DNA from 4 places in the Cytobacillus pseudoceanisediminis genome. Region 1 is predicted to be linked to each of the others. Evidence: riboswitches for the same ligand, from Rfam matches in the RefSeq annotation. Region 1 holds a riboswitch; each other region holds the start of a gene.
The links. Region 1 has a riboswitch for thiamine pyrophosphate ahead of thiC (phosphomethylpyrimidine synthase ThiC). Riboswitches for the same ligand answer to the same signal wherever they lie in the genome.
Positions count from the first base shown of each region.

Region 2: another riboswitch for thiamine pyrophosphate. It lies ahead of M5V91_RS13550 (ABC transporter substrate-binding protein); the one in region 1 lies ahead of thiC (phosphomethylpyrimidine synthase ThiC).
Region 3: another riboswitch for thiamine pyrophosphate. It lies ahead of thiT (energy-coupled thiamine transporter ThiT); the one in region 1 lies ahead of thiC (phosphomethylpyrimidine synthase ThiC).
Region 4: another riboswitch for thiamine pyrophosphate. It lies ahead of M5V91_RS15050 (YkoF family thiamine/hydroxymethylpyrimidine-binding protein); the one in region 1 lies ahead of thiC (phosphomethylpyrimidine synthase ThiC).

Region 1 covers NZ_CP097349.1:3,652,893-3,660,827, reverse strand. Annotated here, with positions in the region: gene M5V91_RS19760 (cation diffusion facilitator family transporter) at 147-1,016, shown strand; gene M5V91_RS19755 (hypothetical protein) at 1,055-1,474, opposite strand; gene M5V91_RS19750 (MFS transporter) at 1,726-2,361, shown strand; gene M5V91_RS19745 (MFS transporter) at 2,416-2,940, shown strand; gene M5V91_RS19740 (DUF3267 domain-containing protein) at 3,039-3,575, shown strand; gene M5V91_RS19735 (hypothetical protein) at 3,592-3,828, opposite strand; gene M5V91_RS19730 (bifunctional metallophosphatase/5'-nucleotidase) at 3,933-5,567, opposite strand; gene M5V91_RS19725 (hypothetical protein) at 5,721-6,005, shown strand; TPP riboswitch at 6,193-6,307, shown strand; partial or broken gene thiC (phosphomethylpyrimidine synthase ThiC) at 6,433-7,935, shown strand, end outside.
Region 2 covers NZ_CP097349.1:2,532,048-2,539,982, reverse strand. Annotated here, with positions in the region: gene M5V91_RS13560 (ABC transporter permease) at 1-402, opposite strand, end outside; gene M5V91_RS13555 (thiamine-binding protein) at 399-692, opposite strand; partial or broken gene M5V91_RS13550 (ABC transporter substrate-binding protein) at 706-1,707, opposite strand; TPP riboswitch at 1,816-1,924, opposite strand; gene M5V91_RS13545 (YkvA family protein) at 1,998-2,411, opposite strand; gene M5V91_RS13540 (NAD-dependent deacylase) at 2,558-3,271, shown strand; gene M5V91_RS13535 (twin-arginine translocase TatA/TatE family subunit) at 3,388-3,561, shown strand; gene treP (PTS system trehalose-specific EIIBC component) at 3,843-5,249, shown strand; partial or broken gene M5V91_RS13525 (glycoside hydrolase family 13 protein) at 5,338-7,012, shown strand; gene treC (alpha,alpha-phosphotrehalase) at 7,052-7,935, shown strand, end outside.
Region 3 covers NZ_CP097349.1:1,546,382-1,554,316, forward strand. Annotated here, with positions in the region: gene M5V91_RS30365 (ATP-dependent metallopeptidase FtsH/Yme1/Tma family protein) at 1-518, opposite strand, end outside; partial or broken gene M5V91_RS30370 (AAA family ATPase) at 519-1,168, opposite strand; gene M5V91_RS08245 (MATE family efflux transporter) at 1,703-3,043, shown strand; TPP riboswitch at 3,095-3,197, shown strand; gene thiT (energy-coupled thiamine transporter ThiT) at 3,264-3,863, shown strand; gene M5V91_RS08255 (hypothetical protein) at 3,963-4,232, shown strand; gene M5V91_RS08260 (hypothetical protein) at 4,351-4,590, shown strand; gene qoxD (cytochrome aa3 quinol oxidase subunit IV) at 4,666-4,971, opposite strand; gene qoxC (cytochrome aa3 quinol oxidase subunit III) at 4,972-5,577, opposite strand; partial or broken gene qoxB (cytochrome aa3 quinol oxidase subunit I) at 5,567-7,542, opposite strand; gene qoxA (cytochrome aa3 quinol oxidase subunit II) at 7,532-7,935, opposite strand, start outside.
Region 4 covers NZ_CP097349.1:2,801,107-2,809,041, forward strand. Annotated here, with positions in the region: gene M5V91_RS15035 (long-chain fatty acid--CoA ligase) at 1-613, opposite strand, end outside; gene M5V91_RS15040 (coproporphyrinogen III oxidase) at 761-2,275, opposite strand; gene M5V91_RS15045 (Cof-type HAD-IIB family hydrolase) at 2,491-3,357, opposite strand; TPP riboswitch at 3,587-3,688, shown strand; partial or broken gene M5V91_RS15050 (YkoF family thiamine/hydroxymethylpyrimidine-binding protein) at 3,777-4,372, shown strand; gene M5V91_RS15055 (ECF transporter S component) at 4,382-4,978, shown strand; gene M5V91_RS15060 (ABC transporter ATP-binding protein) at 4,962-6,662, shown strand; gene M5V91_RS15065 (energy-coupling factor transporter transmembrane component T family protein) at 6,649-7,428, shown strand; gene M5V91_RS15070 (alpha/beta-type small acid-soluble spore protein) at 7,668-7,868, shown strand.

The sequences.
Region 1 (7,935 bases):
AGCCTTTTATGGGGCTGGCTTAAATTTTCACTAGTACAACTTAATTGCACTTTGCTTATTTATTTAATAAAAGACAAAAAGATTGCTCTAGACCCACCCGAATTCCGCTTGGTAATATAATCAAGGGTAAAGTAGGAGGCTGGGGCATGGAAGAGGAAAAGTATCATAACCTTAAGTTAGGCGAGCGTGCTGCTTTTATTAGTATTGCAGCTTATATATGTCTTTCTGTACTAAAATTAACAATTGGATATGTGAGTGACTCTGCTGCTTTGAAAGCGGATGGATTGAATAATACAACAGATATAATTGCTTCAATTGCAGTGCTTATAGGGCTGAGGATTTCTCAGCGTCCGCCGGATAAAAATCATGGGTATGGCCATTGGAAGAGTGAAACCATTGCTTCCATGGTAGCATCCTTCATTATGGCTGCAGTAGGTCTTCAAGTTCTGCTTAATGCTGTTTCATCCATGTTTGATGGGGTTAATGAATCTCCTGATATAATTGCGGCATATACGGGAGTTTTTTCTGGAGCTGCAATGTACTTTGTATACCGATATAATAAAAAATTAGCTATTAAAATTAACAGCAAGGCCGTAATGGCAGCGGCAAAGGACAATATTTCAGACGCATGGGTGAGTATAGGCACTGCCGTCGGAATTTTTGGTTCGCAGCTGAACATGCCTTGGCTTGATCCATTAACAGCCATAGTTGTCGGGTTTTTAATATGCAAAACGGCTTGGGATATTTTTGTACAAGCCTCCCATGAGCTTTCTGATGGATTTGATGAAAAAAAGATTAAGCATTATCAGGATGTCATCAAAAATGTAGACGGGGTAAAAGGCATTAAAGATATTAAAGGCAGAAGCTATGGAAACAATGAAGTGATCGATGTGGTCATTTTGGTTAATTCCAAGCTTGATATTAAGGAAGCCCATGATATTGCGACACATGTGGAGAAAGTGATGATGAGGGATTATGGGGTTTATGATGTTCACGTCCATGTGGAACCGAATTAATAAAGAAATGCGTCTCTTAATGAGGCGCATTTCTTTTTCTAGCTGAACATTTTATCCAATTCCCGTAAATGATCATAGGAATTTACCAGTTGTTCAGGTACTATTTTTCTTCCATAATCCCATGAGTTTTTTTCTATTTCAGACATGAGCTGTTCTTTTTCGTCATCTTCTCCGTACAGTAGCGTTCTTATGTCATGTTTGTTTTTCTTGAAGTCCAGATAATACCCGATTTCATGGAATAGCATTAATTTAACCAGGTTCTCATCTGTTTCTTTAATTTTAAAATTAATTTTTGCAATGTAGCCGTTCACTTTCAGGTAGTTAAATTTAATTGTATTCGTTGAGACATTGTAGCTCATGGGTGCAGTAAGTGTATTGCAGAACTCATAGTTAATATCCAATTGGAACCCATCCAAGGTGTTTTTTATAATCTTTTCGATATCCCATATGTAAAGCACGTTTTCTGTTGAGCTCCTTTCTATTAATAGTTTAAGTTGATTATACAGACATTCATGAAAATCGTGATATGTTTTTCTGAAAAATAGGAACAAGCTACCATGATCTATATTGTTAGAACATATTACCGAGCTGGCTGCTGCAGGCATTTTTCAATATGTTAAGCTAAATGATAGATTTTCAATATTAGATTAAGAGCTTAACTTTATAGAAATCATGCCGGTTTGCAACGACTTTAGATAGGGGGATAGTGATGAATCGTTCATTTTACGCTCTTCTAGTAAGCCAGACAGCAACGAATCTTGGGTTTGCCCTGTACACGATGGCTGTTGTGCTGCATTTGTATAATGAAACAGGGAGCACAGCACTTTCTGCAGCCGTCACATTGATTAGTGTAATATCGAGAATGATCAGTAATATACTGCTTCCATCCATTTCGGATAGATTTCAGCCAGTAAATCTATTGAAGTTTTCCCAGATAAGCCAGATCGTTCTGATTGCTGGATTAATGATATTATTCTTGCAGCAAATGAAGGATTTTATGTTAATGGCTATTTTCTTAGTGTTGGCCCTTATATCCTTTTTCAATGGCTTTTTCTCGCCTATTAAAATGTCCATGGTAAAAGCTGTTGTTCCTAAAAAGCAAAGAGTCAAAGCGAATAGCCTGCTCTCAAGTGTTGACCAGACTTTCTTGTTTGCAGGGTGGACCTTTGGCGGTATCCTGTTAGCTTTCCTTGGCAAACAATCCACATTGATCATTACGATCATTCTGCTTGTTATTTCTATTCTAAGCTTGTTTTTGATAAAAAAGCGAATCACCTGCTGTGAACTCAAACTTCCGGATGCTGTCCAGTCTAACGGCTGGCTGGAAAATACTCCTCCAGGATAAAGGGCTTCGAGTCCTGATCATAATGGATTTAATAGAAGCTTGGGCAGGAACGATTTGGATTGGTGCAGTTACGTTAACCTATGTGGAGGATGCCCTTGGAAAGGGGAGTCTTGGTGGGGTTATATCAACGGAGGATATTACTTAGGCACTATTGCTGGAGGAATCCTCATTTATCGGCTTTCTTATTTACTGCAAGGCCGTTTGATTATTTTTATGCTGATTGGATCCAGTGCTTTCGGGATTCTTACCTTGGGGTATGGTTTTATTTCGAATCCTTTCTTAGCGCTGCTATTTGTAATATTGATGGGACCTGCCTATCAGCTGCGGGATCTTGCGCAAACCACTATGTATCAAAATAGTGCAGATGAAACAATGCTCACGAAAATTCTTGCTGCTAAATCTGTCTTAAACGAATTGATTTTCGTTTTCTCCATTTTGGGCATAGGGGTCTTAACTGATCTAATCGGTGTTCGGCTTATTTACATTTTATCAGGAATATTATTAATCATTTCGTCCATTTTTGGTTTTATTCAGCTGAAGCTTCAAGGTAAAGGTAATGCATTAGAAGCGGAGGGCTAAAGGCAATGGGGAGCTGCCGGCAATAGCCATTTTTTGAAACTTTGCTGTTTGTGATCCGTAAATATAGGTAATCGACCAATTCCTCGCGGGGTGAAAATTTGGAAAATAAAAAACAAACGGTTGTTTCCATTTCAATGATGAAATTGCAGGTTTATTTATTCATAGCAACGATTGCGCTGGTATTTGGGGTGCTCTTTTTACATGCCGTAATATATGGCGGAGGAGAAATGTCTTTTGATCTTATAGGTATGCTATTATTTTTAGCTGGTATGGCCGTTATCGTTATCTTGCATGAAGCCATCCATTTGGCAGGTTTCCGCTATATTGGCGGTGTCCCATGGAGCGAAATGTCCTGGGGAGTCAATTTGAAATTGGGTGTGGCCTATGCTCATGCTAAACAGCCAGTGACGGTTCAGCAAATGAAAAAGGTTTTAATGCTGCCATTCATTCCGACTGGCTTATTGCCCCTTGTTCTTGGAATTGTACTGAATATGCCTGGATTATCGATATTAGGGGCGATATTGACAGTTGGATGTTTTGGAGACCTTGTTTTGTATAAAAAGCTCTTAAAATTTCCAAATGATGCTCTTGTCATTGACCATCCGACTAAACCGCAATTTACGGTTTATGAATAGGCTTCAATTCATATGTTTAAGAACTTTTATGTTTTTTGTCCCACACAATAAATAGCTGGGTGAAAAAGAAAGCAACCAGGGCCGCCAGTGATGATATTAGAAGGTTTCTCATTGAATCCAGTCCATAAAGCTGGATCCCTATCAATTTGGATGTATTTGTACACAATCTCCAGTTTTCAAAAACAATGGCTGTCTTATGAAAAAATGGAAAAAAGACGCCGAACAGCATGAGAAAATAAATATACTTTTTCATTATCCTATTCCTTTCTTTCTGATCCTAATAGAAGGATATGATGTCGATCCTGCTGTTAGTATTAAATGAACAAGAAAAAAGGACAGTCCCCGAGCTGTCCTTTTTCAGTCTATTCTTTTTATGCGTCCCTCAATCGCGGAGCTGAATGGCTGTGCTGAATTCTGTATATAGTCCACTAGTGCATCTATATCACTTGGTCCGGTCACTCTGTTCGTCCCTTTTCGGAATACTGTAAAATTGTCTCCGCCATCAGCGAGATAGGTATTTACAGTGACCGAATAGATCTTGTCCGAATCCAATTTTGTTCCGTCAGGAAGATAAATATCTTTTACTTTTTCACCGGAAGGCTGGCTGTCATACCAGGAATAAGAGAAGCCGGAAATCTGAAGAATTCTTGTTGAATTTGGCTGCCATTGCTGATTAAGGACATCACGAATTTGGCTGCCTGTTAGGTTCATTTTGACAAGGTGATTGCTGAAGGGGAGGACGACATATAAGTTTCCCCATGTAACTCTGCCGGCGTCAATGTTTGCCCGGATTCCTCCCGGATTGATGAAAGCGAAATCTGTGTTCATCACTGCCCGCTGGGAATCGGCAATAAGATTGCCCAGGGCTGATTCACCGCTTCTGTTTTGTTCGGCTGTGATTGGAATGGCAGCAGTGCCAATATATCTGTTCACCGAGGGTTCAACTTTTCTTTCATAGCTCTCGATCATCCTGGTTATGTCGCTTGCGGGCTGGATATTCTCTTGAAAAACATTCACAATTTCAGCGTGTTTGCGGACAATATCCTTTGTCTGGGGATCTATTTCTATATCTACATCAGAAAAGGCAGTGCCATATGAGTAGGCCTGCACAAGAAGCTTTCCATCTACCACACTGTTCAGATAGGCATGACTATGGCCTCCGAAAATAATGTCCACTTCGTCATCCGCCTGATGGGCCAACTCTATTAACGGGCCTCTTGCATGCTCACCATTTGGTTCTGATTTTCCAGGAACATGCGCTAGTACCACAATGGCTCTTACTCCTTGTTTTTTAAGTTCTCGGGCATACTTGTTGATGGCTTCAGCTTCATCGGTGAAGATCAGATCTTTCACACTGTTTGGCGCGGTAATAGCCGATGTTTCTTTCGTGATGACTCCGATAAATCCAATTGGGATCCCGCTAACGTTTACTATTTTATATGGAGGAAGAAAGGGCTTGCCTGACTTTTGACTGATGACATTGGCTGCAATCCATGGGAAATGGGAACCGGAATAAACTTTTGCCGCTGAAGGGCTGCTGCCACTTAGCAGGCGAAGCAGTTCATCAGATCCTCGATCAAATTCATGATTACCGATAGTTCCGATATCAAACCCCATCTTATTCAAAAATTCAATAGTCGGTTCATCCCGCAGAAGAGCGGATACTGGCGGGCTAGCTCCAATCATGTCGCCAGCATGCAGCAAAAGGGTGTTTTTATTTTCAGAAGCACGCTGCCGCAAATAGGCAGCGAGGTAATCAGCGCGTCCTGCCGGTCTGCCGTTAACCTGCCGAGTGACATTCAGCTGCCCATGGAAATCATTAATGCCCAGCAATTGAATTTGCTTGTATGGTGCTTCTGTACGTTCTTCAACATGGCCGTGATATTCTTCCGAAAGACCCTGCTGATCCCCTTGTTCTTTTTCAGCGGGCTGTCCGCTGAATAGAGGCATTCCCAGGAAGCTAAATAAAATAAGGGTGAAAAGTACTCTCATCATTCATCCTCCAGTATTTGTGGCAGGGATAGTATTTGCAGATATCAGGGATTTAATCGGATGGTGGGCTATTAAGGATCAGAAAAGTTTGGCCTCCTGCTAAAAGGGTAAGGTCTTAAAGAAACATAATACTGCAAAAGGAGATGACAATACATGAATTATAAGAAGCTATGGCTATCAGTTCCATTGAGTGCAGGATTATTGTTGGCAGGATGCGGAACGGATGAACAAGATCCGCCGCCGGAAACGGAAGATGTGGAATTGGAAGATAATCAGATGGAAGAAAACAATAATGAAGATAATGAAATGCAGGATCCTGGCACATCAGAAGAATCTGATATGGAGGAGCCCGGCATGAATGAAGAATCACCACAGGATGAAGAGAGTATGGATGAAAGTGATATGGATATGAATGATGAGGAGTCTGACGGGAACTAACCCGCATAATTCACGGAAAACGTCTGCCGCTGACAGGCGTTTTTGATATTCATTCAGAAGTAAAAAAATTGAATTAAGGAAAACGGGGTAAGGAGCAGAATAAAGGCAAAATTTTTCATCTGACAGAATTCTGAAATAATTCCTTTCATTTGTTTCCGCAATTCTGTATACTAAAATTGAATTTAATAGCAATAACTAGGGGTGCCCAATAGCTTGGGCTGAGAAAGAAACGCGCTAAAGTTTCTTGACTCTTTGGACCTGATCTGGATCATACCAGCGTGGGGAAGTTAGAATGTGCAAAAGTTTCTTTGTGCAAAGACATCTTCGGTTAGCCGGTCCATCTTTATGTGGACCGGCTTTTTTACATATCTGGCACTTCCTTGGTTCCAGGTCTCGTCCTTATATTTTTATAAGGGAGAGATGATCAATGACGGCAAGTTCATTAAATCAAAAGAGCATTTCCATTATGTCGTGCTTTACTGGCAGCAAAAAAGTCTATGTGGAGGGATCCAGGCCTGATATAAAGGTTCCAATGCGTGAGATAGAGTTAAGTCCTACTTCCGGAACTTTTGGAGAGGAAATCAATGAGCCGGTTCGAGTATATGATACGAGCGGACCTTATACGGATCCTCAATATACGGCAGATCTAAAAAAGGGCTTCCTGCTCTGAGAAGCCGGTGGATTCATGAACGCGGGGATGTTGAAGAGTATGATGGGCGGAAAATAAAGCCCGAGGATAATGGGTACCGCGATGAACATGATCCGCGTGCTAATCATAAAGTTTTTCCTGGCTTATCCCGCAAGCCATTGAGAGCAAAAAAAGGAAAGAATGTTACCCAGCTTCACTATGCAAAAAAGGGGATCATTACTCCTGAGATGGAGTATATAGCCATTCGGGAAAATATGGATCCGGAATTTGTGCGGTCTGAAGTAGCAAGAGGGCGGGCAATCATTCCTTCCAATATCAATCATCCTGAGACAGAGCCGATGATCATCGGAAGGAATTTCCACGTAAAAATTAATGCGAACATTGGAAATTCTGCTGTTTCATCCTCTATTGAGGAAGAGGTAGAAAAAATGACCTGGGCTACTCGATGGGGAGCAGACACGATCATGGATCTATCTACAGGCAAAAATATTCATACCACACGTGAATGGATTATCAGGAACTCTGCCGTTCCGGTCGGCACCGTGCCAATTTATCAGGCACTTGAAAAAGTTAATGGCATTGCCGAGGATCTTACGTGGGAAGTTTACAGAGATACCTTAATCGAACAAGCTGAGCAGGGGGTTGACTACTTTACCATTCATGCAGGTGTCCTTTTGAGGTATGTTCCGCTGTCGGCAAAACGCTTAACCGGAATTGTATCGAGGGGCGGATCCATTATGGCCCAATGGTGTTTGCATCATCATAAAGAAAACTTTTTATATACACATTTTGAAGAAATCTGCGAGATCATGAAAGCCTATGATGTGGCCTTCTCACTCGGGGATGGGCTGCGCCCGGGATCGATTGCAGATGCCAATGACGAGGCTCAATTTGCAGAGCTCGAGACACTTGGGGAGTTGACGAAAATTGCATGGGAACACGATGTACAGGTAATGGTGGAGGGACCTGGCCATGTTCCAATGCATTTAATTAAAGAGAATATGGATAAACAATTGGAGATCTGCAAGGAAGCGCCATTTTATACACTTGGGCCCCTAACAACAGATATAGCTCCAGGATATGACCACATTACCTCTGCAATCGGGGCTGCCATGATAGGCTGGTATGGTACGGCAATGCTTTGCTATGTTACTCCTAAAGAACATTTGGGTTTGCCAAATAGAGATGATGTACGCGAGGGTGTCATTACTTATAAAATTGCAGCGCATGCTGCAGATCTGGCAAAGGGCCACCCGGGAGCACAAAAAAGAGATGATGCCC
Region 2 (7,935 bases), 1.1 Mb from region 1:
AATGGGGAAGAAGCAAACCAGCGTGATGACAATCAGCTTTGGAAGTATCCCGAAACCAAACCAAACAACCAGCAAAGGAGCCAGAACAATTATAGGCACATTTTGTGAAAGTATGAGGAGAGGGTAAACCGACTCCCTTATAAAAGGCAATAAGTGCAGTATAACGGCTGTGATTAAACCTATGACGGTGCCAATGGCAAATCCCAATAGGGAAAGCATGACTGTCGATTGAAGGTGGTGGCTGAAGCCCTCCCAGCCCGAAATCGCTTCCAGAACGATTTCTGTTGGCGGAGGCAGGAGCCATGCAGGGACTTCTGCCAGATTTACTGCCATTTCCCAAGCAATGAATAAAAGAAGGAGAACCGCAGCCGGCCTCCATCCTTTTCTGAACAAATTTATCATGGACGATATTTCTCCGTTAAATCACTCATTTCAATACCGTCCGGCTGATATAGAACCTTTACCTGTGAGATTACATTGCTGCTTCCTCTTTCAATCATTTTTCTGTTCATATCAGCTATGATTTTCAATAAATGGTCTAAATCGCCTTCCATCGTTGTTTCGAGGGGATGCACTTCGTACTTAACACCGGATTGCTGAATGACACTAATTGCTTCATCAACGTAAGGTATAACATTTTCCCCATCTTTTGTTTTCGGTATGATCTGAATGCTTACAAGTGCGTTTGCCATATTTGAACTCTCCTTATTCCGGCAGGAAGTCATTAGTAAATGCTTTGCCTGCATCTAATTCTTTATCTAAAAGACCATTTTCATGCATCCAGTCTGCATAGTTTTCCCAGACTTCAAGCTTTTGTTCACCCCATCTTGAAGCATCATCCTGATAGCGGGGGATAGCCATTCCTGGCTTTTTTTGACCAATTCGCTGTCCAGATCCGGAGCATTCTTTAACAAAATATCTGCTGCTTCGCCAGGTTGATCGATTGCAAATTCATATCCCCTTGCTGCTGCTTTTACAAATGCTTTGACAGTATCCGGATCATCTGCAATCATTTTTTCGCTGGTTGCGAGAACGGGCGTGTAGTAATCCAGTTTTTCTGAGTAGTCGGTAAGGTAGACCATATTAATCTTTTCCCCCGAAGTTCTGCTTCTACACCTGTCCATCCATAATAAATCCATGCGAAGTCTATATCTCTTTTAACAGCTGTAAAAAAGTCAGCATCCCCCATATTAACAATTGAGACCTTATCAATATTAGCGTTTTCCTTCTTCATTAGGGAGTCTATTACCGATTTTTCTACAGGTGCCCCCAGCCGCCATAAGTTTTTCCTTCAAAGTCTTTCGGCGATTTAATGTTTTTTTCGGCAGGGGATGCAAAACCGGAAGTATTATGCTGAATAACAGCTGCTATCGATACAAGGGGAACGCCCTGTACACGTGCTTCCGTGATGCTTTCCTGATAGCTGACACCAAAATCAGCCTTGCCTGATGCAGTCAATTGATCTGCACCTGCTTCACCTGGCATTATAATTTCTACATCGAGCCCTTCTTCTTTAAAATATCCTTTGTCCTTTGCGGCATATAAGCCGGTATGATTGGTATTAGGTGTCCAATCCAGTACAACAGTAACTTTTTTCAAATCTTGTTTGCTGTCTGAATCTTCGCTTCCAGTCTGATTATCCGGTCCATTGCCGGCACAGCCTGAAAGAAGCAGCAGCGAACAGATAGCTGCAATCCACTTTTTCATAAGTACTCCTCCTAAAAAACGTTATGTAATAAGGAAAGTTAATGATAGTCTGCCCTGAAAAATAAAAACGCCCCGGTATAAACCAGGGCGCATATAAAAAACATTTAGTATGTTTAAGAATATGTTCCCTACGCTGGTATGAGCCAGATCAGGTTCAAAGGGTCAGCATCTTAATGATGAAGTCTCAACCGGCATACCGGTTCCCCTACATTTCTTGCTATTTAATTTTGACAGCATAAATACTTTCCATCATTATTATAGCAAATAATATTAAAATGCACAGAAAATAATTATTTCATTCCAATCGTCCTGCTCTCTTTCCAAATTCTGAATTTTTCAAGTTCACCTGTAATTTGGCTAACGGCAAAACCAAGGACTGCTACATCATCTAAGATTCCCATTCCTATTAAAAAGTCAGGAACAAGGTCTATTGGGGAAACAAAGTATAGTATGGAAGCAATAATAAAGATAATCGATTTTTTTGAAATATGCCGGTAATCGCCTTTAGACCATGACTTTACTAAATCGATCAGAAGCTGAAACTTTTCCCATATATCACTTAATGAAGATTGGTTTTTATCTGCTTTAAGTGTAGCCTTTCTTAAAAGTCCTTTTGTTTTTTCAGGATCGTCCGCATAACGTTTAGCCCTGGATGAAAATTTTTTATAGCCGTCCTTATAAACTTTGGTTTCTATTTCAGGCATAGCTATCACTCCTATATTGATAATTCGCATAAACAGTTATAATCTAGTATTTACCGCATACCTGACATGACATAAACATTTCATTGGGAGAAATAAATGGAAATCAAATTTAACCTGTGACAAAACCTTATTGGGAGCTGATATCTATGCTTGAGAAATGGCTGAAAGAATCAAATTATACAGTAATATTGACTGGAGCAGGAATGTCGACAGAAAGCGGACTGCCTGATTTCAGGTCTGCCAATAATGGATTATGGAATGGGAAAGATCCTGGGAAAATAGCCAGTACAAAAGCATTGAATGAAAATGTGAACGAATTTATAGAATTTTATCGGCACAGGGTAATCGGGCTTAAGGAGTGTAATCCCCATCAAGGGCACTATATTCTTGCAGATTGGGAAAAGAGAGGTATTATTAAGAGCATTATTACCCAGAACGTGGATGGATTTCATGGACTCGCGGGAAGTGAAAAAATATCAGAGCTCCATGGGAATCTGCAGACACTCCATTGCCGGAAATGTAAAAAAGAGTTCCCGAGCGAGGGGTATTTGCATGGTCAATTCCAATGCCGTTGCGGGGGTGTGCTCCGTCCTTCAGTGGTTCTGTTTGGGGAAATGCTCCCTGAGGAGGCCTTAGATTTCGCAGCAGATGAAACAGAAAAAGCAGAACTTTTTATTGTTCTGGGATCATCCTTGACTGTAACACCTGCAAATCAGTTTCCGCTGATAGCCAAACAAAAAGGAGCAAAACTTGTGATTATTAATATGGAACCTACGGATTTCGATATTTATGCTGATAAAGTGATTCATGACCGCAAAATTGGTGAAGTGCTGGATGAACTTGATAGAGCCTTCAAATAGTCAAAAAACATGAAATCATAGCACTCATGCTATGATTTTTTTATCAATCAACTATAATGGACAATGAACATGATTACTACTGCCTCAAGCGATATGATATATAAGGAGTGTTCAGCATGTTATCAAACATCGGTATTCCAGGTTTAATTCTAATCCTGGTTTTGGCTCTGATTATTTTTGGACCCAAGAAACTTCCTGAAATAGGAAGAGCGTTCGGGGAGACATTAAAAGAATTTAAGAAATCTACCCGTGAACTCACAAAAGATGATGACAATGATAAAAGGAAATAACCTATTCAAGTGGTTTAGAACCGGCTTTGCAGACAATAGTCTCGAAGCCGGTTTTTTATTTTCTGGCTTTCGAAGCGAGTGAATGGGTATAGAAAAGAGAGAAATGAAAAAATGGTTGACTAACATGTATATACAAGATAAAATGAAAGCGTAAACAGTTCATGTATATACAAGTTGGTTTGCTAAATTGGATAGAGTTGTAAATGGCGAGAACAATAAATAAAAACCTTATAACTGTTTTTTTCTATAATATGAAAACGGTAACAGGAGGAGAGCGAAGAATGGCTACGAATAAAGAGTCAGCAGAGCAAATTGTAGAAGCTATCGGGGGCAAGGATAATATCGCAGCGGCTACTCATTGTGTTACACGTCTGCGTTTTGCCTTAAAAGATGAGGGGAAGGTCAATAAAGAAAAACTCGAAAATATAGATGTAGTGAAAGGTTCCTTTTCCACAAATGGACAATTCCAGGTTGTCATTGGACAAGGCCTTGTTGATAAAGTGTATAAAGAAATGACAGAAGCAACTGGAATAGGCGAATCATCAAAAGAAGAAACAAAAAGTGCTGCTGCTGAGAACTTAAATCCATTGCAGCGCGGCATTAAAACACTCGCAGATATTTTTATTCCAATCCTTCCAGCTATCGTAACAGCCGGTTTGCTGATGGGGATAAACAATATTATGACAGCACCGGATATTTTCTTTGATGATAAGTCTTTTGTTGAAGTTTATACTAACTGGGCTGATCTGGCTGGCATCATTAACCTGATTGCCAATACTGCTTTCGTATTCCTTCCCGGTTTGATTGGATGGAGTGCTGTAAACCGGTTTGGCGGAAGTCCTCTTCTTGGTATTGTGCTAGGTTTAATGCTAGTGCATCCGGATCTTTTAAATGCATGGGGCTATGGTTCTGCTGAAGAAGTTCCGAAGTGGAACTTATTCGGGTTAGAAATAGAAAAGGTAGGTTATCAGGGGCAGGTATTGCCTGTATTATTTGCTTCATACGTATTGGCTAAGATAGAAGTATTTCTGAGAAAAAGAATCCCTGATGCTTTTCAGCTTCTAACTGTCGCGCCGATCGCTTTACTGATCACTGGGTTTCTTTCTTTTATTGCTATTGGACCGATCACATTCATGATCGGCAGCTGGATTACAAATGGGGTTGTCGGAATCTTTGATGCTGTTCCAGCCCTTGGAGGCTTGATTTACGGTGGATTATATGCCCCTCTCGTTATCACTGGTATGCATCATACGTTCCTGGCAGTTGATCTGCAGTTAATCGGCAGCATTGGCGGCACGTTTTTATGGCCGATGGTTGCATTGTCTAATATAGCTCAGGGTTCCGCCGCTTTTGCCATGATGCTGTTAAGCAAAGGGAACGAAAAACTGAAAGGGCTTGCGCTAACTTCTTCAGTATCAGCGTGGCTGGGCGTAACAGAACCGGCAATGTTTGGCGTAAATCTTCGCTTTAAGTACCCGTTCTTTGCAGCGATTATTGGGTCAGCAATTGCAGGAATCTTCATCACTATTAATGGAGTTAAGGCACCGTCGATAGGTGTAGGAGGCTTGCCGGCATTCTTCTCTATCTTTGCGGAAAATTGGGGTTCTTTCTTTATCGGAATGGGTATTGCACTTGTCGTACCGTTTGTATTGACCTTAGCCTTCTCTAAATTTAAAAAAGCAGAATAGAAAGATTGATGCCATGGGGTTCTATGATTCCATGGTATCGCCATTTCTTGGGGCATGCACACAAATGTTAAAAATCGGAGGTCGCCATATGAAGAAGCAATGGTGGAAAGAAAGTGTAGTTTACCAGATATACCCGCGGAGCTTCATGGATAGCAATGGAGATGGAATAGGAGATTTGCAGGGTATCATCTCCAGGCTGGATTATTTGAAAGAGCTAGGGATTGATGTGGTCTGGCTTTCTCCAGTATATAAATCGCCAAATGATGATAATGGCTATGATATAAGCGATTATCAGGATATTATGAGTGAGTTTGGAACAATGGAAGATTGGGAAGAACTTCTCGGAGAGATGCATAAGAGAGAGATTAAACTCATTATGGATCTGGTGGTGAACCATAGTTCAGACGAACATATCTGGTTTGCAGAGTCCAGGAAATCCAAAGACAATCCATTCAGGGATTATTATATATGGCGCGAAGGAAGGAATGGAAAAGAGCCGAATAACTGGGGAAGCAATTTCGGGGGATCCGCCTGGAAACTTGATGATAAAACAGGAGAATATTATTTGCATCTGTTTTCAAAGAAACAGCCAGATTTAAATTGGGATAATCCGAAACTTAGAAATGAAATATACGACATGATGACTTGGTGGCTGGAAAAAGGCATTGATGGATTCAGAATGGATGTGGTCAACTTTATTTCCAAAGTAGAGGGACTTCCTGATGATGAACCAAAGCCTGGAAAGAAATATGCTTCTGGAAGCAAGTATTATCGAAACGGCCCCAGAATTCATGAATACCTGCGGGAGATGAATGAAAAGGCGTTAGCGAAGTTTAATGTTATGACTGTTGGCGAAATGCCCGGTGTGACTCCTGAGTGGGCCAGGCAATATACAGGGGAATCACGAAATGAGTTAAATATGGTCTTCCAATTTGAACATGTTAGCCTGGACAACGGGCCAAACGGCAAATGGGATCTTAAACCCCTTGATCTGTGTGACTTAAAACTAAACCTGACAAAATGGCAAAATGAGCTGGATAAAGCTGGCTGGAACAGCCTTTACTTTAATAATCACGACCAGCCCCGCTCTGTTTCAAGATTCGGCAATGACGGAGAGTATAGGGAAAAGTCGGCTAAGATGCTCGCAACATTGCTTCATATGATGAAGGGAACTCCTTATGTTTATCAGGGCGAAGAAATTGGAATGACGAATGTTTGTTTCTCAAGCATTGAAGAGTACAGGGATATAGAAACACTTAATTTTTATAAAGAAGCACTTAACGATGGCTGGACAGAGGATAAGGCCCTTGAAAGCATATACGCAAAAGGGCGTGACAACGCCCGGACGCCGATGCAATGGGATTCTTCCGAGCACGGAGGTTTTTCGGATGGAACCCCTGGATAAAAGTAAACCCTAACTATAAAGACATTAATGTGGAAAAGGCCATGAAAGACCCTGATTCTGTTTTTCATTACTATAAAAAGCTTATTGAACTTAGAAAGAAAAATGAAATTATTGTTTACGGCAGGTATAACCTAATACTTGATCAACATCCTGAAGTGTACGCTTATACAAGAACATTGGGCAATCCGACCCTTCTTGTCTTGTGCAACTTCTATGGAGGAAACCCTGAAGTAGAACCCCTGCATACATTCAGGAAAAGAAATTTGAGGCACTGATTGGGAATTATAAAGATATACAAATTAACAGAACAATTAAGCTGCGTCCCTATGAAGCTCAGGTCCTTCTTTTTAACAGCTAAAAACCCAATTTCTAAAAAACTAAAACAGGTGTGATTCTAATGAAACAACCATGGTGGAAAAAATCAGTAGTATATCAAATTTATCCAAAAAGCTTTAACGATACGACAGGAAATGGGGTTGGAGACATTCCTGGAATTATTGCCAAGCTTGATTATTTAAAAGAATTAGGTGTGGACGTCGTCTGGCTGACACCAATTTATAAATCTCCGCAGCGCGACAACGGATATGATATTAGTGACTATTTCAGCATTCACGAAGAATACGGAACTCTAGCTGACTTTGAAAAGCTTCTTGAAGAGGCACATAGCCGGGACATTAAAATCATTATGGATATTGTAGTAAACCATACTTCCACAGAACATCAATGGTTCCAGGAAGCAAAAAAATCAAAAGACAATCCATACCGTGATTTTTATATTTGGAAAGACCCTAAGGACGATGGAAGCGAACCGACAAACTGGGAATCAAAATTCGGTGGAAATGCATGGAAATATGATGAAGCAACCGGCCAATACTATCTCCATCTTTTTGATGTCACGCAGGCGGATCTAAATTGGGAAAATGAAGAGCTTCGCCGAAAAGTGTATGACATGATGAAATTCTGGTTTGAAAAAGGTGTAGATGGCTTCAGACTTGATGTAATCAATCTGATTTCTAAAGACCAGGAGTTTCCCGATGATGACGGATCTGTGCCTCCGGGAGACGGCAGAAAATTCTATACAGACGGACCTCGTGTACACGAATTTATGCATGAAATGAATGAAAATGTATTTTCAAAATACGATAGTATGACTGTTGGCGAAATGTCCTCCACTTCCATTGAACATTGTATAAAGTATTCCAATCCTGAGAGGGAAGAGCTGAGCATGACTTTCAACTTTCATCATTTGAAAGTGGATTACCCAAATGGAGAGAAATGGGC
Region 3 (7,935 bases), 2.1 Mb from region 1:
GATACACCGCCAGCGAGAATCATGGCAACTTGATCAAGCAATTCACTTGTTGTCGATAAGTGAAGTTCTTTTTGAATGGGGGCCACGTAACCAAGAGCTTCACCTCGGGGAATGATGGTTGCTTTTCGGACGGATCCTGGTTTTGTTAAAGCAGCCACTAAAGCATGGCCAGCTTCGTGTATGGCCACCCGCTGCTTCGTGCCGGGATCCTGCAATGCACGGGTGGTAGTTCCCAAAATGGTCCGATCCAGCGCATAATCCAAATCATCCTTAGAGATAATTTCCTGGCCGTTACGGACAGCTCTGCGGCTTGCCGTTTCAAAAAGGGAATGAAGATCTGCTCCCGAGAATCCAGAAGTGCTTTCTGCCAGATCGCCAAGTGTTGTCATGACATCCTCAGCAAGTAATCTATTTTTCGTGTGAATATTGATAATCTCTCTTCGGCCCTTTGTATCCGGAAGAGGGACATTGAAGGAGAAGTCAATACGCCCAGGACGGAGGAAGGCTTCATCGAGCATATCCTTCCTGTTTGTCGCTGCAATAAATAGTATTCCATCATTGGAATATCCGCCGTCAAGCTGAACTAGCAGCTCAGTTAATGTTTTTTCACTTTCTTCCCCGCCATGCTGCTTTCTTCTGCCTGCCAGTGCATCTACTTCGTCAATGAAGACAACAGCAGGGGCATGCTTTCTTGCATTTTGGAAAAGATTTCTTACACGGGATGCTCCCACACCAACGAACAATTCATTAAAACCGGAACCGCTGGTTGAGAAAAAGTAGCTCCAAGCTCTTTAGCGATTGCCTGAGCCAGCAACGTTTTCCCCGTTCCAGGAGGCCCGTATAACAGAATTCCCTTTGGCGGCTTAATCCCCATCTTCAGGGAGCGCTCAGGTTCTTTTAAAATTGAAAGAGTCTGCATGATTTCCTCTTTCATTTCTTCCTGAATTCCGCCAACATCCTCAAGTGAAATGGAAGGAAGGGCCTTTGGCTTAGATACACTTTGCTTCATAGTATTTGTAGCGCCCATTCCGCCTTTTCCTGACTTAAACAGGTAAATGCCAATGGCTATAAACAAAAGGACTACACCGCCCAGAATCCAAGGGGTATAAGGTCCTGTGTTTGCGAACGTATATTGTATATTATAGGTTTCTACTAATTTATCAACCATCTCACTGTTGGGGGGCACATGGGAGATGTACTCGCCATCAGGGGCTGTGATCAGCAGTTTCCCATTTTTATATTCCTGTACTGCAACAGTCTTCCCATCCTGGGAGGCAATAATTTTTTCCACAGAAGAAAACGGGACTGTCACATCCTTTTTTCCTGCTTGTACGGTCCAAATAACCGCCGCCAAAATCACCGTGATCACCAATGCAATAGAAACAATCGTCGAAGGCTTCTTAAGACGTGATTTCAACTATTTCCCTCCTCATTAAACATACCTACATTATAAGGAAAAAGAATTGTTAATTACAGGGTTTTACACTTTTTAAACGTTGTAAATTATGGAAAAATAATATCTCCTTAGAGGAATTGTGCTATAACAGCATTCCAGGTGCATCATTTTATGATAAAAATGTGACAGAGATGAAGCAAATAAAATTATAAAACATAATAACAATCAAAACTATAAAATTGGAAACTGGATATGAAATAGTGAATAATAGAAACTGTGAAAAAAATATGGGAAAAAGGTGTAAAGATGGCACAGCAGGATTTTACAAAAGGAAATATATTCAAACAGCTCTTGGTGTTCTCAACTCCAATCATGCTCACTAATTTTCTGCAGGTTTCCTATCAATTTATTGATAGTCTGTGGGTTGGGAATCTGCTTGGGGCCGACGCATTGGGAGCTGTGGCGGTGTCCGGCACTGTAATCTTTACAGTTCTTTCTTTTATCATTGGAATAAACAATGCGGCGTTAACGATTTTATCCCAGCAAAAGGGTGGGGATCATGAAGAGGGGCTGAAACAATATTTGAATGCCTTTACCGTCATTCAGACAATTATGTCAGTTGCTCTTGGAATAGCCGGATTCCTGTTTGCAGAAAGAATTTTGGCCATAATGGGCACACCTGCAGGAATGGCTGAAGGTGCAGCATCCTATTTGCAGATTAACTTCATTGGTATTCTGTTTTTATTTGGATACAATTTTATAGGAACCGTACTCAGGGCGCTCGGAGACAGCAAGAGTCCACTGTACTTTGTCCTGATAGCAGTCGTATTAAATGCAATCCTGGACCCTCTTTTTATATCTGTATTCCAGCTTGGTATTGATGGGGCAGCTTGTGCTACGATCCTTTCACAGGGGTTCGCATTTATGATCGGAATGATATTCATACTCCGCAAAAAGCTGGCGCCGTTCACTATTCCTTCTTGGCCGCATAAAGAGGAAGCGGCATTAATTTTCAAGCTCGGCATCCCTTCTGGACTTCAAATGACCGTTATATCGGCTGGTGTTATGGCTATTATGTCTGTCGTCACCTCTTTTGGCGATGACGTGGTTGCGGGATTTGGTGCAGCTCAGCGTATTGACAGCATCATTATGCTTCCTGCGATGGCATTGGGGACTGCAGTCAACAGTATGGCCGGTCAAAATATAGGGAGAAATCAATGGGAACGGGTTCATCAAATCGCCTTGTACGGAGTCATTTACAATCTTGGAATCATGTTTATCATCGCTTTTGGTACGGTCCTATTTGCAGAACACGGGGTGCGCCTGTTTATACAGGATAAAGAATCAGTTCAGTATGGCACTGACTATTTAAAGATCATTGCCTTTTTTTATCCGCTCCTGGGCATTAATTTTATATTGAATGGTGTGGTAAGAGCTTCCGGTGCGATGTTTCAAGTGCTCATACTGAATATCATTTCATTCTGGATCCTGCGCTATCCTTTAACATTCCTATTTTCAAAGTTTATGGGTGATAAAGGAATTGCTGCAGGCATGGGGATAAGCTTTGCTATAAGCAGTGTCATCGCCTTTATGTATTACCGTATCGGAAAGTGGGATAAACAGGCTATATTTGGAGAGGGAAAATAATCCTTTTCACTTTCATTTATTTCATTTATACTAAAATTGGATAATACAATAACGTGCCACAAGGGGAGCATTCTGCTGAGAGTGAATAGTTCGCTGTTCTGACCCTTTGAACCTGTTAGATAATGCTAGCGCAGGAATGTGGAATAAAAGGCGGAAGGGGTTTTTCTGCCTGCTTGTTCTCCCTTGGGGTATCGTCATACGATTATAGGGGGATTTTTTTATGAAAAAATTAAGCCTGACGGCGATGATTGAAGCTTCATTTTTTGCAGCATTTGCTATTATTTTGGATTTCCTTCCATCTATTAAGCTGTCGCCTTCCATTTCGATTTCTGCTGCGATGATTCCCATATTCATTTTGGCATTCAGATGGGGCTTTAAAGTCAGCTTCATTGCCGGTCTATTATGGGGAATATTGCAGATTGCCATGGGTGATGCCTGGATTGCGACTCCGCTTCAGGCATTTATTGAGTACTTTGTGGCATTTGCCTGTATCGGTTTTGCCGGTTTGTTTTTCCGACCAATTCAAAATCAGCTGCGCAGCGGAAACAAGAAAAAGGCATTGGGCTGGGTTGTTTTAGCTGTGTTTGCCGGAAGCCTTGCCCGGTATTTCTGGCATTTCATAGCAGGTGTCCTTTTCTTTGGGAGCTATGCGCCGGAAGGGATGTCACCGGTTCTCTTTTCCTTCCTGGCAAACGGTGCAACCATGCTCGGAGCAGCTATTCTCTGCTCGATTTTAGCAGTATTAATTATATCTTCAGCTCCAAGATTGATCATAAGAAAAACGGATGAAGTTATTCAATCACAAAAACGCGCTTCCTAATATAATCAGCCTCTTTGGAAATTTCCAAAGAGGTTTTTTCTTATTTTAGGAAACTGCTCCTGAAAAATGGGTATATTACTCAAAAAGGGGAGTGATTGTTTGTCAAACACATTGCAGGGCAATATTATTACAGGTGTATATGATGCAGAAACCAGTGCCTTTGAGATCCAGAAGGTTAAAAATTTCAGCACCCAGTCTGTCCTTAACAAAAATCAATGTGAAAATTTGTATAACTATTTATCCCTTCATGAAGAGGATGAGGGAGGACAGATTATTACACTTTACGATCAAATGCCATTAATGCTGACCAGGCAGGAAATAGGCAATTTAAAGAAAGATTTGGAGAACATTAAAAAGCTATATCAGTAGAAAATTGCTTTGCACCTTTGCAAAGCTTTTTTTGCATAAATAAATTTGACAATTTTGTGACAAAAGTTTGACAAATTTGTGAACATAGTTAGAATATTAAATAAAAGGGGATGAAAATATGACTTTAAAACAGCAAAAGGTGCTGCATTTTTTTAGAAATGTTACTGCGGCCGGTATTCTTTTAGGGTTAATTGTCTTTATTTCAAGCTTTTTTGTAAGCGGTCTCACGGGTGAGTATGTTTTATCAATCGGTTTAAGCATTATGGTATCATCCATGCTAATTTTTGGATTCGGATTTTTTATTAATGTGATGGAAGAAATGACAAAGGGCAGCAAGGGAATCAGACAATACAAATAAAACCGGCCTCCAAAAGGGAGACCGGTTTTATTATCTGGCTCATGGGATGGACAAGGCGATTCCGCTTTTCTTGAATTAATGAGCCGCGTGCCCAGAAGTGAGAACCCAAATAGAACCTACTACAATTACAATAACCATAAATACGGCATAAATCATATTAACTAAGTTCGTTTTGCCGTCTTCTCCTTCTCTTAAGTGCATGAACATGAACAGCTGCATGCCTGCCTGAATGACAGCCAGCGAGCCGATGATCCACATGATCACTTTAAAAGAGAGGTTCGTTTTTAGGGCAATACCTGCTGCTGCAAATGTCAGCACAAGGGAAACAACAAATCCAATGACATGGCTTATAGGGAAGCTTTTTGATTGATGATGTTCCATTTAAGCCACCAGTCCTTTCAAATACACGAATGTGAAAATAAAGATCCAGACCACATCAAGGAAGTGCCAGTAAAGGCCGATAATAAACGTTTTTCTTGCTGTAGTAGGGGTAAGGCCTCTTTTTAAAAGCTGGATAATGACCATAGTTGCCCAGCCAATTCCCAATGTAACATGGGCTCCGTGTGTACCCAGCAGGACAAATAAGCTGGATAGGAACGCACTTGTCTGCATCGTTGCACCTTCATGGGCATAATGGATAAACTCATTAATCTCCATGAATAGGAATCCTGCGCCAAGTGCAAGGGTAATCACCAGCCAGGTGATTAGCCCTTTCAGGTTATGGCGGCGCATTTCAAAAATGGCGATGCCCATTGTAAAGCTGCTTGTCAAAAGGAGGACTGTCTGAATCATGACATCCTTGATCACAAAAATGTCTTTATGTGTTGGCCCTCCAGCAAAGCGTTCATATAAAACTCCATATACTCCGAACAGAGTGGCAAATAGAACGATTTCAGCGCCAAGGAAAACCCAGAAGCCAAGAATATTCATCCGGTCCTGTTCAGTTTGATATTCAAGGGGCAAAGAAGTATCCACTTTAGCTGACATGATCGTGCACCTCTCCTTCTGTTTTTCTCCACGCATTTTCAATTCTGTGGATTTCATCTTTTGTAACATGGAAGCCTTCATTGTAATCGAATGAACGAATGATCAATCCAGCAAAAATGCCGATGGCAGCTACAGCTGCAGCGATGTGCCATTCAAATACAAGGAGGAAGCCTGCGATGCCAAAGATGACACCCATATAAATCGGAAGCCAGGAATTGCTTGGCATATGAATCTCTTCGATTTCACTGTCATATAACGTTAAGCCTTCATTCTTTTTTTCATGTGCCAGAAAGGATCAAGGGATTTAACTTCCGGCAGTTTTGCAAAGTTATAGAATTGAACAGGTGACGCAGTAGACCATTCCAATGTTCTTGCGTCCCATGGGTCGCTTGAAATGTTTCTGTCGGCATAGCGGATGCTCCAGTAAATGTTGTAGCAGAACACCGCGAATCCGGCTGCCAGAATGATGGAACCAATTGCCGAAAGCATAAAGAGTGGTGCAAATCCAGACTCGGCAGAGTATGTGTATGCACGTCTTACAGCTCCGTTTAATCCAAGGAAGAACATAGGCATGAATGTTACGTTAAAGCCGATAACAAATAGCCAGAAATGCCATTTACCGATTTTTTCATTCAGCATGAAGCCGAACATTTTTGGCCACCAGTAGTAAAGACCTGCAAATACCGCAAATACGACACCTGGAATTAATACATAGTGGAAGTGGGCAACCAGGAATAATGTATTGTGATACTGATAATCCGCTGCACCCATTGCAAGCATTACGCCAGTAACCCCGCCTATGACGAAGCATGGGACGAATGCAAGTGCCCAAAGCATGGCGGAAGTAATTTTTATGCGGCCTTTACGCATCGTAAACAGCCAGTTAAACATCTTGACTCCAGTCGGTATGGCTATCGCCATCGTCGTGATGGAGAAGAAAGAGTTTACAGCAGGGCCTGATCCCATTGTATAGAAATGGTGGACCCAGACAACCATACTTAAAAGGGCAATTCCAAGGATGGAAAATACCATTGATTTATATCCAAACAATGATTTTCTTGAGAAAGTGGCAATAACTTCTGAGAAAATCCCGAATGCAGGAAGGGCAACAATGTAAACTTCAGGATGTCCCCAAAGCCAGAACAGGTTAGCCCAAAGCATATCCATTCCTCCGCCTGATACTGTAAAGAAGTGTGTTCCATACAGACGGTCGAATGTCATCAATGCCAATGCAACTGTGAAAATAGGGAAAGCTGCCACAATCAGAATGGATGTTACAAAGGTAGTCCAAGTGAACATCGGCATTTTCATTAGTGTCATGCCTTTTGTTCTCATTTTCAAAATCGTGACGATAAAGTTTATACCTGTCATCAGTGTCCCGATACCAGCAATTTGCAGCGCGACTGCGTAAAAATTATTGCCGATTCCAGGGCTGAATTCCTTGCCTGCAAGAGGGAAGTAAGATGTCCAGCCTGCATCAGGCGATCCCCCGATAACAAAAGAAATATTAAATAGCATAGCTCCGCTGAAGAACAGCCAGAAGCTAAGTGCATTCAGCTGCGGAAAGGCAACGTCACGCGCACCAATTTGAAGCGGAATGACAACGTTCATTAATCCAATCAAGAATGGCATTGCCATGAAAAGAATCATAATAACGCCGTGTGTTGTAAAAATTTCATTATAGTGCTGTGAATTCAGAAATTCCATTTCAGGGCGTGCTGTCTGAGCTTTCATCAGCAAGCCGTCCATCCCGCCGCGGAAAAACATCAATACTGCGGAGATGATATACATGATACCGATTTTTTTATGATCAACTGTAGTCAGCCATTCGGTCCATAGGTATTTCCACTTTTTTAAATACGTGATGGCAGCGACTGCACCAATCATCGTTAATAAAATAGCAATCTGTGAACCTAGTATAAGGGGGTCCCCAGTAATAAAAAACTCATCCCATTTAATGCCCATGATGGCCACCTCCATGGTTTTCTTGACTATCATGGCTCTCTTCTTCACCATGACCTTCAATTACGTTTGGATTCTCATTTTTATAATTGTCATCTTCTTCGAATGTTTTACCTTGATATCCATGGCCTCTGTAGAGCTCAGGATTTGTATAAGCCTTCGAATTTGGATCAGCATGGTTAACCCATTCTAAATGAGTATTGGAATATGTCAGTCTTCCTAAATGCGTAGGCTTCAGCAGCCCTTCATACTCTTTCTCAGTCAGTTTAGGTGCTGTTTCTTTAACGTCGTCAACCCATTGGTCAAAATCTTCCTGTGTTTGAGCAAGAACCTCAAACTTCATATCCGCATAGCCGCGGCCGTTAAAGTTCGTGTTCTGTCCTTCATATGATCCAG
Region 4 (7,935 bases), 850 kb from region 1:
CCATACTGTGAAGGACGATGCCCCTGTGGGAATAGACGACACCTTTAGGATTGCCTGTGGTCGCAGAGGTATAGCACATTCCAGCTGCTGAATTTTCATCCAGATCATCAGGATATTCGTATGCACCGCTTGCTTCATTGATAAGCGTTTCATAGTGATAAACCGGCGAAAGAGTAGTCTCAGGCAATTCATCTTCATCAGTCATAATAATGAAAGCCTTGACCGTTTTCAGTTCATCCTTAACCTTCTCAATTAAAGGGACAATATCAGGATCAATCAAAAGCACCTTATCTTCAGCATGGTTAATTATATAAGTAATATGCTGAGGTGACAGTCGTATATTAATCGTATGAAGAACGGCTCCGCTGCATGGAATGGCAAAATAAGCCTCCAGGTGGCGATGATGGTTCCAAGCAAGTGTCCCGACCTTGTCCCCTCTTTCCACCCCTATGTTTTGCAGGCTTTCTGCCAGCTTCCTTGTCCGTTCTGCAATCTCCTTATATGTAAATCTCTGAATTCCGCCGGCTGTTCTTGAAACGACTGTTTTCCTTGGAAAATACTTTTCTGCACGCTTTATCATTTGCGTCATTGTCAAAGGTGTCTGCATCATCATTACAATTCCCCCTTTTTAGAAAACGCTTACATTCGGATTCATAGAATTCTATGATCTTTATTACCTATATTCATTCTCTTTATTTTCAGTAATTCCTTTAATTTCCTTCTGAATTTTCAAAAATATAAACTTTAAAAAAATCCCCGCCTATTCGGCCAGGGATTCGTGTTTATTAAAAAGTTCTTTTAATATTTTCAATTTCTCGTTTGTATAATGCTCAAAACTGTCATTATACGATTTAGGATCCTTCGGGTTTGCAAAATGAGTGATTTTCCCTGTCTGAGGATCAATGAACTTACTGGAGGCCCCGCATCCAAGCCCGATGATTGTCTGCTGTTCTTCCATAATCATGATGTTATAGATGCTTTCCTGATTCGGAAGGGCATAGCCGACATTTTCAAGATTGCCGAGAATATTTTTCTGACGGTAAAGATAATAAGGATGGTAATTATGCTGTTTTGTCCAATCCTCAGCCATGTCCATCATTTTTTCAATTTCTTCCCGCTCGGCAACTTTATATTTTTGCTTGTTCTTCGTCATTTCCGAAGCCCGTTTAAAGGATAAAGTATGAACTGTCAGAGATTCCGGCATTAATTTCTCAGTTTCATCCAAAGTATGCGAAAATTCCGGCACACCTTCTCCAGGAAGCCCAATAATCAGATCCATATTGATGTTATTCATTCCCATATTGCGGGCCAGATGGAACTTATCCACGGTTTCTTCCACTGTATGGTGGCGGCCAATGGCTTTCAAGGTCTCCTGAATATAGGACTGAGGATTGATGCTGATGCGGTCAATGTTCCATTTTTTCAGCACTTCAAGCTTTTCGGGTGTGATTGTATCCGGACGTCCGGCTTCCACAGTGACCTCCCGTATGTTTTCGACATCTGGAAAAGAGTCGTACATTTCCTCATAAAGCATATCCATCTCTTCCGCCGTAATGCTTGTCGGAGTCCCTCCACCATAATAGACAGTAGTAATTTTCACATCATTTTCTTTCAGCCACTCGCCAATTTTACGCATTTCGAAATGCAGGCCGCCAAGGAACGAGTTTACTGAACCCTGCCTGCCATTAATCGCATATGCAGGAAAAGTGCAATACGCGCATTTTGTCGGGCAGAATGGAATGCCAATATATATGCTGACTTCATTTTTTAAGTTATAAAGATCCGGTACGACAGCAAGCTGCCTGTCTACGATATTCTGCATAAGCTGGATCTTTTCATCTGTAATCAAATACTCTTCCTTAAGCTGCTGATGGGCTTCATGGAGAGGTGTCTGATGCTGTATGGCACGGTGAAGCAATTTTGTGGGACGTACCCCAGTCAGAATTCCCCACTTCTGGGTAATGCCTGTCCATTCCTGCAAAACAGTCAGATATACGTGGGATACTGCATTTTTTATTTGTTTAAAATTCTCTTTTTCTGTCTCAGACGGTACGAATTCCTTCTCAAAATTCGCTGAATGATTCTTGCCATCTTTATCAGAAAGCTCTGCAATGGCTTTAATGTGCTTTCCATGTTCAAGCTGAAGATTAATTGTAAGGTCGGCTGCATCATTCTCACCCAGCATCACTTCACATTCTTCAAAAAAGAGGTTCCCGATCAGCCGGAGCGGACGATGGAAACGTTCATCCTGTACACCTAAAATTGAAATGTTCAAATTGATCACCTTTTTTAGAAAATATATTAATCTGCCGATGTCTTTGTTTTCTTAGGGGCAGCTGCATAGTGTCTATTTTTCATGTTGACAAACTTCTTTTAGTGTACAGAAATGGGGAAACAAGGTCAATATAAGGGAAATGATTCCTAATGGATACCCAGTATCGCAAAGCAAAAAAAGAGCCGATTTACTAATCGAGCTCTCTTTGATTGATTTTATTTTAATAGATTCATTTTCTTCAGGAAATCAATTGGATGCTGTTTGCGGAAATGTTCTTTGACCATGTAGCTTACACCGTTCTGGTCATTGGATCGTGTCAGCCAGTCTGCTGCTTTTTTGACTTCGGCAGGTGCATTACCCATAGCCACACCGAGGCCGGCGGCTTCAATCATTTCCAGATCATCCTCCGAGTCGCCTATAACGACCATTTGGTTTCGGGAAATTCCGAGATGTTCACATAAATAGAGCAAACCATTCAGCTTTGAAACTCCGGCAGGTACAATATCCATCCGCAGATCACTTAACTTAATGACTTCTACATTTTCAAACATGCCCCTAATGGCTGCCTGGGCATCCTCAAGGTCGTCTTTATCTTCAAAATACACTTCAATTTTTGGCGGTGTGACCGGCTCATCTAAAATGGTGTCACTTAATGAATCCACAAATTGCTGCGAGTAAAAAATGGGATCGCCGGTTGTAAAAACAGTTTTAGCAAGCATATTGGTATTGAGCTTGGTTTTGTTGGCAAGGGAATATTTTTCGTGCACCAGCCTGATTTGACAGGTAAAGCCTTCAAGCAGGCGCACGATTTCAAACGTTTCATCTTCCTGTATCCTTTTTACAAATATCGGCTTTTCCTGAGAAGCTGCAATATAAGCTCCCCTGTGTGTGACCAGCAAGGAATTGATTTTCAATGCTTTGGCCGCTTTTTTCGCGGATGGAAAGCTTCTGGATGTGACAAGTGTTACATAAATTCCTTTTTGCTGCACATATTCAATCGCTTCTTTTGTTGATTTATGAAGTCTTCCATTTGATTGGAGTAGTGTTCCGTCAATATTTAAAGCAAGCATTCTATATATCATCCAATTTGCCCCCTATTCTCGGTGTAAAATTGTCCTATTACACTTTTATGAAGGGAAGGATTGGATTAGAACATGACATGGACAATGCAGAAATTTTTTCATAGCTTATCTGTGTTATTGAAGGCGTTTATCTGTTTTCATAGATCATTTGATTTAAAGAATTGTAAATTAGTCATTTACAATTTGGATGCTCCGTATTAAGATGGAGTCAATAAAAACTGCATATCTTATTTTGCACTAGGGGAGCTTTTAGGCTGAGAAGAACAATCCGTTCTGACTCTTATCACCCGATCTGGATAATACCAGCGTGGGGAAGTGCAGGTGAACGGCTATCATTTCTAGTGTATTGATATCATTCAACTGCATTTCCTTTTGGGAATGCAGTTTTTTAATTTTATATAAACCAGGAGGATGGCAAAATGCAGGAAAATTTCTTATGCGGAACAAGCGAGATTACAGGGTGCAGGTTTTCGATTTATCCAATGACTGACAGGTTTGTGGATGTTATTTTATCTGCTCTAAAAGAAGTGGATACAAGCAAGATATGGATGGAAACAGATGATGTGAGCACTTGTGTGCGCGGCAGGTCCATTCATGTTTTTGATGTAGTCAAAGCGATTTATCTTGAAGCTGCTAAGCATGGTGATCATGTAGTATTTAACGGCACATTTTCAAATGGATGCCCTGGCGATACTGCCGGAGATGCTTATCTTGCTGAAAATGAAGAGAAGGCGAATGAAAAAAATCTGCTGGAATCAGCCAGGAAGTCGCTGTCCAGTTCGCACTTTATCCGATGGGGATTCCTGGATACATGAACGTCATTATGAACCAAGTCGAGCTTGCAAAGGCTCAGGGAACGTTTACTGAAGGAGTGCATTATGCTTCAAGATTAGATGGGAATGCACACGATGTTTTTAAAACGCTGGAAGATGCTTTCGAAAGCTGTAAGAAAAGCGATTCCACTCATATTATCATGACGGTTAATATGTCTGCAAACAGTCCTTCCAAAAAGGGGCTGTGTAAAATGCTCGAAAAATGGAAGCTTCGTGAGGTCATTGTCCTATCTGTACTCGCTGTTGTGTTTGCAGTTGTATACCTGGTGTTCATGCAATTTGGCAACGTGTTATATGGGATGTTTGGCTTAATTGGCTATGATCTGATTTTTGGCATTTGGTTTATTGTTTCAATCATCGCAGCGTACATAATCAGAAAACCCGGAGCAGCCTTTTTATCGGAAACCATCGCAGCGGCCATTGAAGTCATGATTGGCAATGCAGTAGGCCCTCGCCTGATTCTTTCAGGCATGATTCAGGGGATTGGAGCAGAAGCTGTTTTTGCGGCAACTAAATGGAACAATTACCGGACATGGGTTTTAATTGCTGCCGGCATGGGCTCTTCTGTTACGAGCTTTATTTGGGGCTATTTCATTTCCGGCTACGCAGCCCTCTCACCCGGTTATGTAACTGCCATGTTTTTTGTGAGACTGGTTAGCGGTGCTTTGCTCGCTGGATTACTGGGGAAATGGCTGAGTAAGAGTCTTGCTAAAACTGGGGCATTAAACAGCTTCCCTATCGGAAAAGAGCTGAGAAGGGAAAAATCACAAAATGGCATTTCAGCATAACCAGCCTTTATTAATAACAGAAAAGCTGTCCTTCCGGCATGAAGATGTGAAGAATCCTGTTTTTAAGAATGTGAATTTCAGCCTTAATTCAGGGGAAGCTGTTCTATTATTGGGCCCCAGCGGCTGCGGAAAAAGCACGCTTGCTTTCTGCTTAAATAAATTGTATCCGGAAGCCGTTGATGGCGACTTGGATGGCACCATTTCCTTCAAAGGAAAGATACTGGATGAATTCCCGCCAGGTGAAATTAATCAGCACATTGGCATTGTGTTTCAGGATCCTGAAAGCCAGTTTTGCATGACAACAGTTGAAGAGGAGCTGGCATTCGGCCTTGAGAATATGAAAACACCTCCTGCAGAAATTGAGACCAAGATTGATGAAGCACTGGAACTTGTTCATCTTCTGCCATTTAAGCACGCCTTAATCCACACCCTTTCGGGGGGACAAAAGCAAAAACTTGCACTTGCATGTGTATTGTCATTAAAACCGGATATCCTGATTTTGGATGAACCGACAGCAAATCTTGACCCGGCTTCAAGCTATGAACTTACCCGTATCATCAAAGAGCTAAAAGAGGAGCAATCCTTTTCCCTTCTAATCATTGAGCACAAGCTGGATGATTGGATTGATTTGACCGACCGCTGTGTGGTGCTAAACCGGGAAGGCGAAATTTTATTTAATGGAAGCACTGCAGACTGCTTTAATAAATATGCAGAAGAACTACTGCTTGAGGGTATCTGGCTTCCAAGCACAGTAAGAGCAGGTCTATTAGGAAAAAAGGCAGGGATTTACAAAGGGGAAAAGCTTCCGTTAACTGACCGGGAATTAATTGCTGGATTTGTAAATCCCTATGCTGCACTTCAGATTTTAGATAACAGGAAGACTATACATCAAGTCTTTGAAGATCAGGTCATCCTGTCGGCGGAGAATCTTTCTTTTCATAAGAATGGGAAGGATTTGCTTAAAAATATTAGTTTTTCAGTTAGAAAAGGTGAATTTGTGGCAATAGCCGGTTCAAATGGATCTGGAAAAACAACGCTTTCCAGACTGCTTGCAGGATTATATGCTCCATCCAAAGGCAACATCCTTTTTGATGACCGCTCCCTTTCCCAGTGGCAGGAGCAAGAGTTAAGACTAAAATTAGGATACGTTTTTCAGAATCCCGAACACCAATTTATTGCAGATTCTGTTTATGATGAAATTGCCTTCAGTCTGAAAATACAGAGAATGACAGATGCCGAAATACAAAAAGTGGTTCAAGCTGTTCTGCATCAAGTGAACTTGCTCCAGCACGCTGACATGCATCCTTTTTCCTTAAGTCAGGGACAGAAGCGGCGGCTTAGTGTTGCATCGATGCTGGTGAATGAACAGGATTTGCTGCTCCTTGATGAACCAACATTTGGACAGGATGCCAGGACCTCTGCTGACCTAATGGCGCTTTTGGAAACAAGGATCCATAGCGGAGGCTCCGTGGTGATGATCACTCATGACATGGAAATCCTGCATTCCTATGCCGATAAAGTGATTGTCCTTTCAGAAGGAGAGAAGATATACGAGGGATTGCCTGATTCATTATGGAAGGAACATGAGATTATGAAAATTGCTTCTCTAAAGGTTCCTTACACAGAAAAACTCAGGAACGAACTGGCTGCCGTGGAAGGGATGAACAAGCTTGCTCTTACATGAATTTAACCCAAGCATAAAAGCTCTGACTGTGATTGTCTGTGTATTGATTTTGTCCGTTTTCTTTGACCCGGTTACTCCTTTTCTGACCTTAGTGGTGACTGCAGGAACCACCTTTATTTTTGGTAATGTTTCATTCAAAAGATGGATTTTGCTTTTCTCGCCATTTATCTTCATGGCTATAATATATATTTGGTCAGCTATGATTTTTTCAAAGACTATTGAAGGTGAAACCATCCTATGGACATGGGGGATCTTCACATTGACTGAAGAGGGCTTTCAGCGTGCCCTATCTCTTGGAATGAGGGTTTTAAGCTTTACCTCGCTGTCCCTTCTGTTCATTTTAACCACCAAGCCGACAGAGTTCCTGCTAAGTCTCATGCAGCAATGCCGGCTCTCTCCAAAGCTTGCATATGGAATCATGGCAGGATATCGATTTCTGCCATTAATGAAAGAAGAATTTGAGATTATCAGAAGCGCCCACCGGATTAGGGGGATACCCAAAGCCCGGACACTTTCTGAAAAAATGGCAGAACTTAAGAGGTATTCAGTTCCTCTTCTTGCCGGAGCGATTCGTAAAGCTGAAAGGACGGCAATGGCGATGGAATCAAAAGGGTTTACCGGAGATAGGAACCGGGATTTCTATCAAAAAATTTCAGTTTCCTGGAAGGATTGGGCATATTTCGCCTTTTTTATAGGTGCAGTGCTGGCAAGTGCCTATATTTCATGGCTATTCGGCTTTCTGCAGCTTTATAATGGCGAACTTTAGAAAGCTATGTGCGAATGGCATTTATTTATGTGCGGATGGAGGAAGTTTATGTGCGGATAAGATTTTTCTGTGCACCTAGGCCCAATTTATATGCGCACAGCTGATTTCAAGTCAAATCCACATTAGAGTCCGCAGGAAAATTCCATAAATTACCACATGCAACTATGAATAAATCTTATTTTCTCTCCTAAAGCTATTAGTGTAACAATCAAGAAAACTACACCAAGGAGATGATTTACATGGCAAGAAACAGCAATTCTAATCAGCTTTTAGTATCAGGAGTCAGCCAGGCAATTGATCAAATGAAGTATGAAATCGCAACAGAATTCGGTGTGAACCTTGGCCCGGAAACATCTTCAAGAGCAAATGGATCAGTAGGCGGAGAAATTACAAAGCGCCTGGTGCAAATGGCTGAGCAGCAGCTTGGCGGAGCACGCTAGTCTTTTTCGTGCAATCATAGTAAAATAAAAAACCGCTTCCAGCCAATCCTGGAAGCGGTTTTTCACT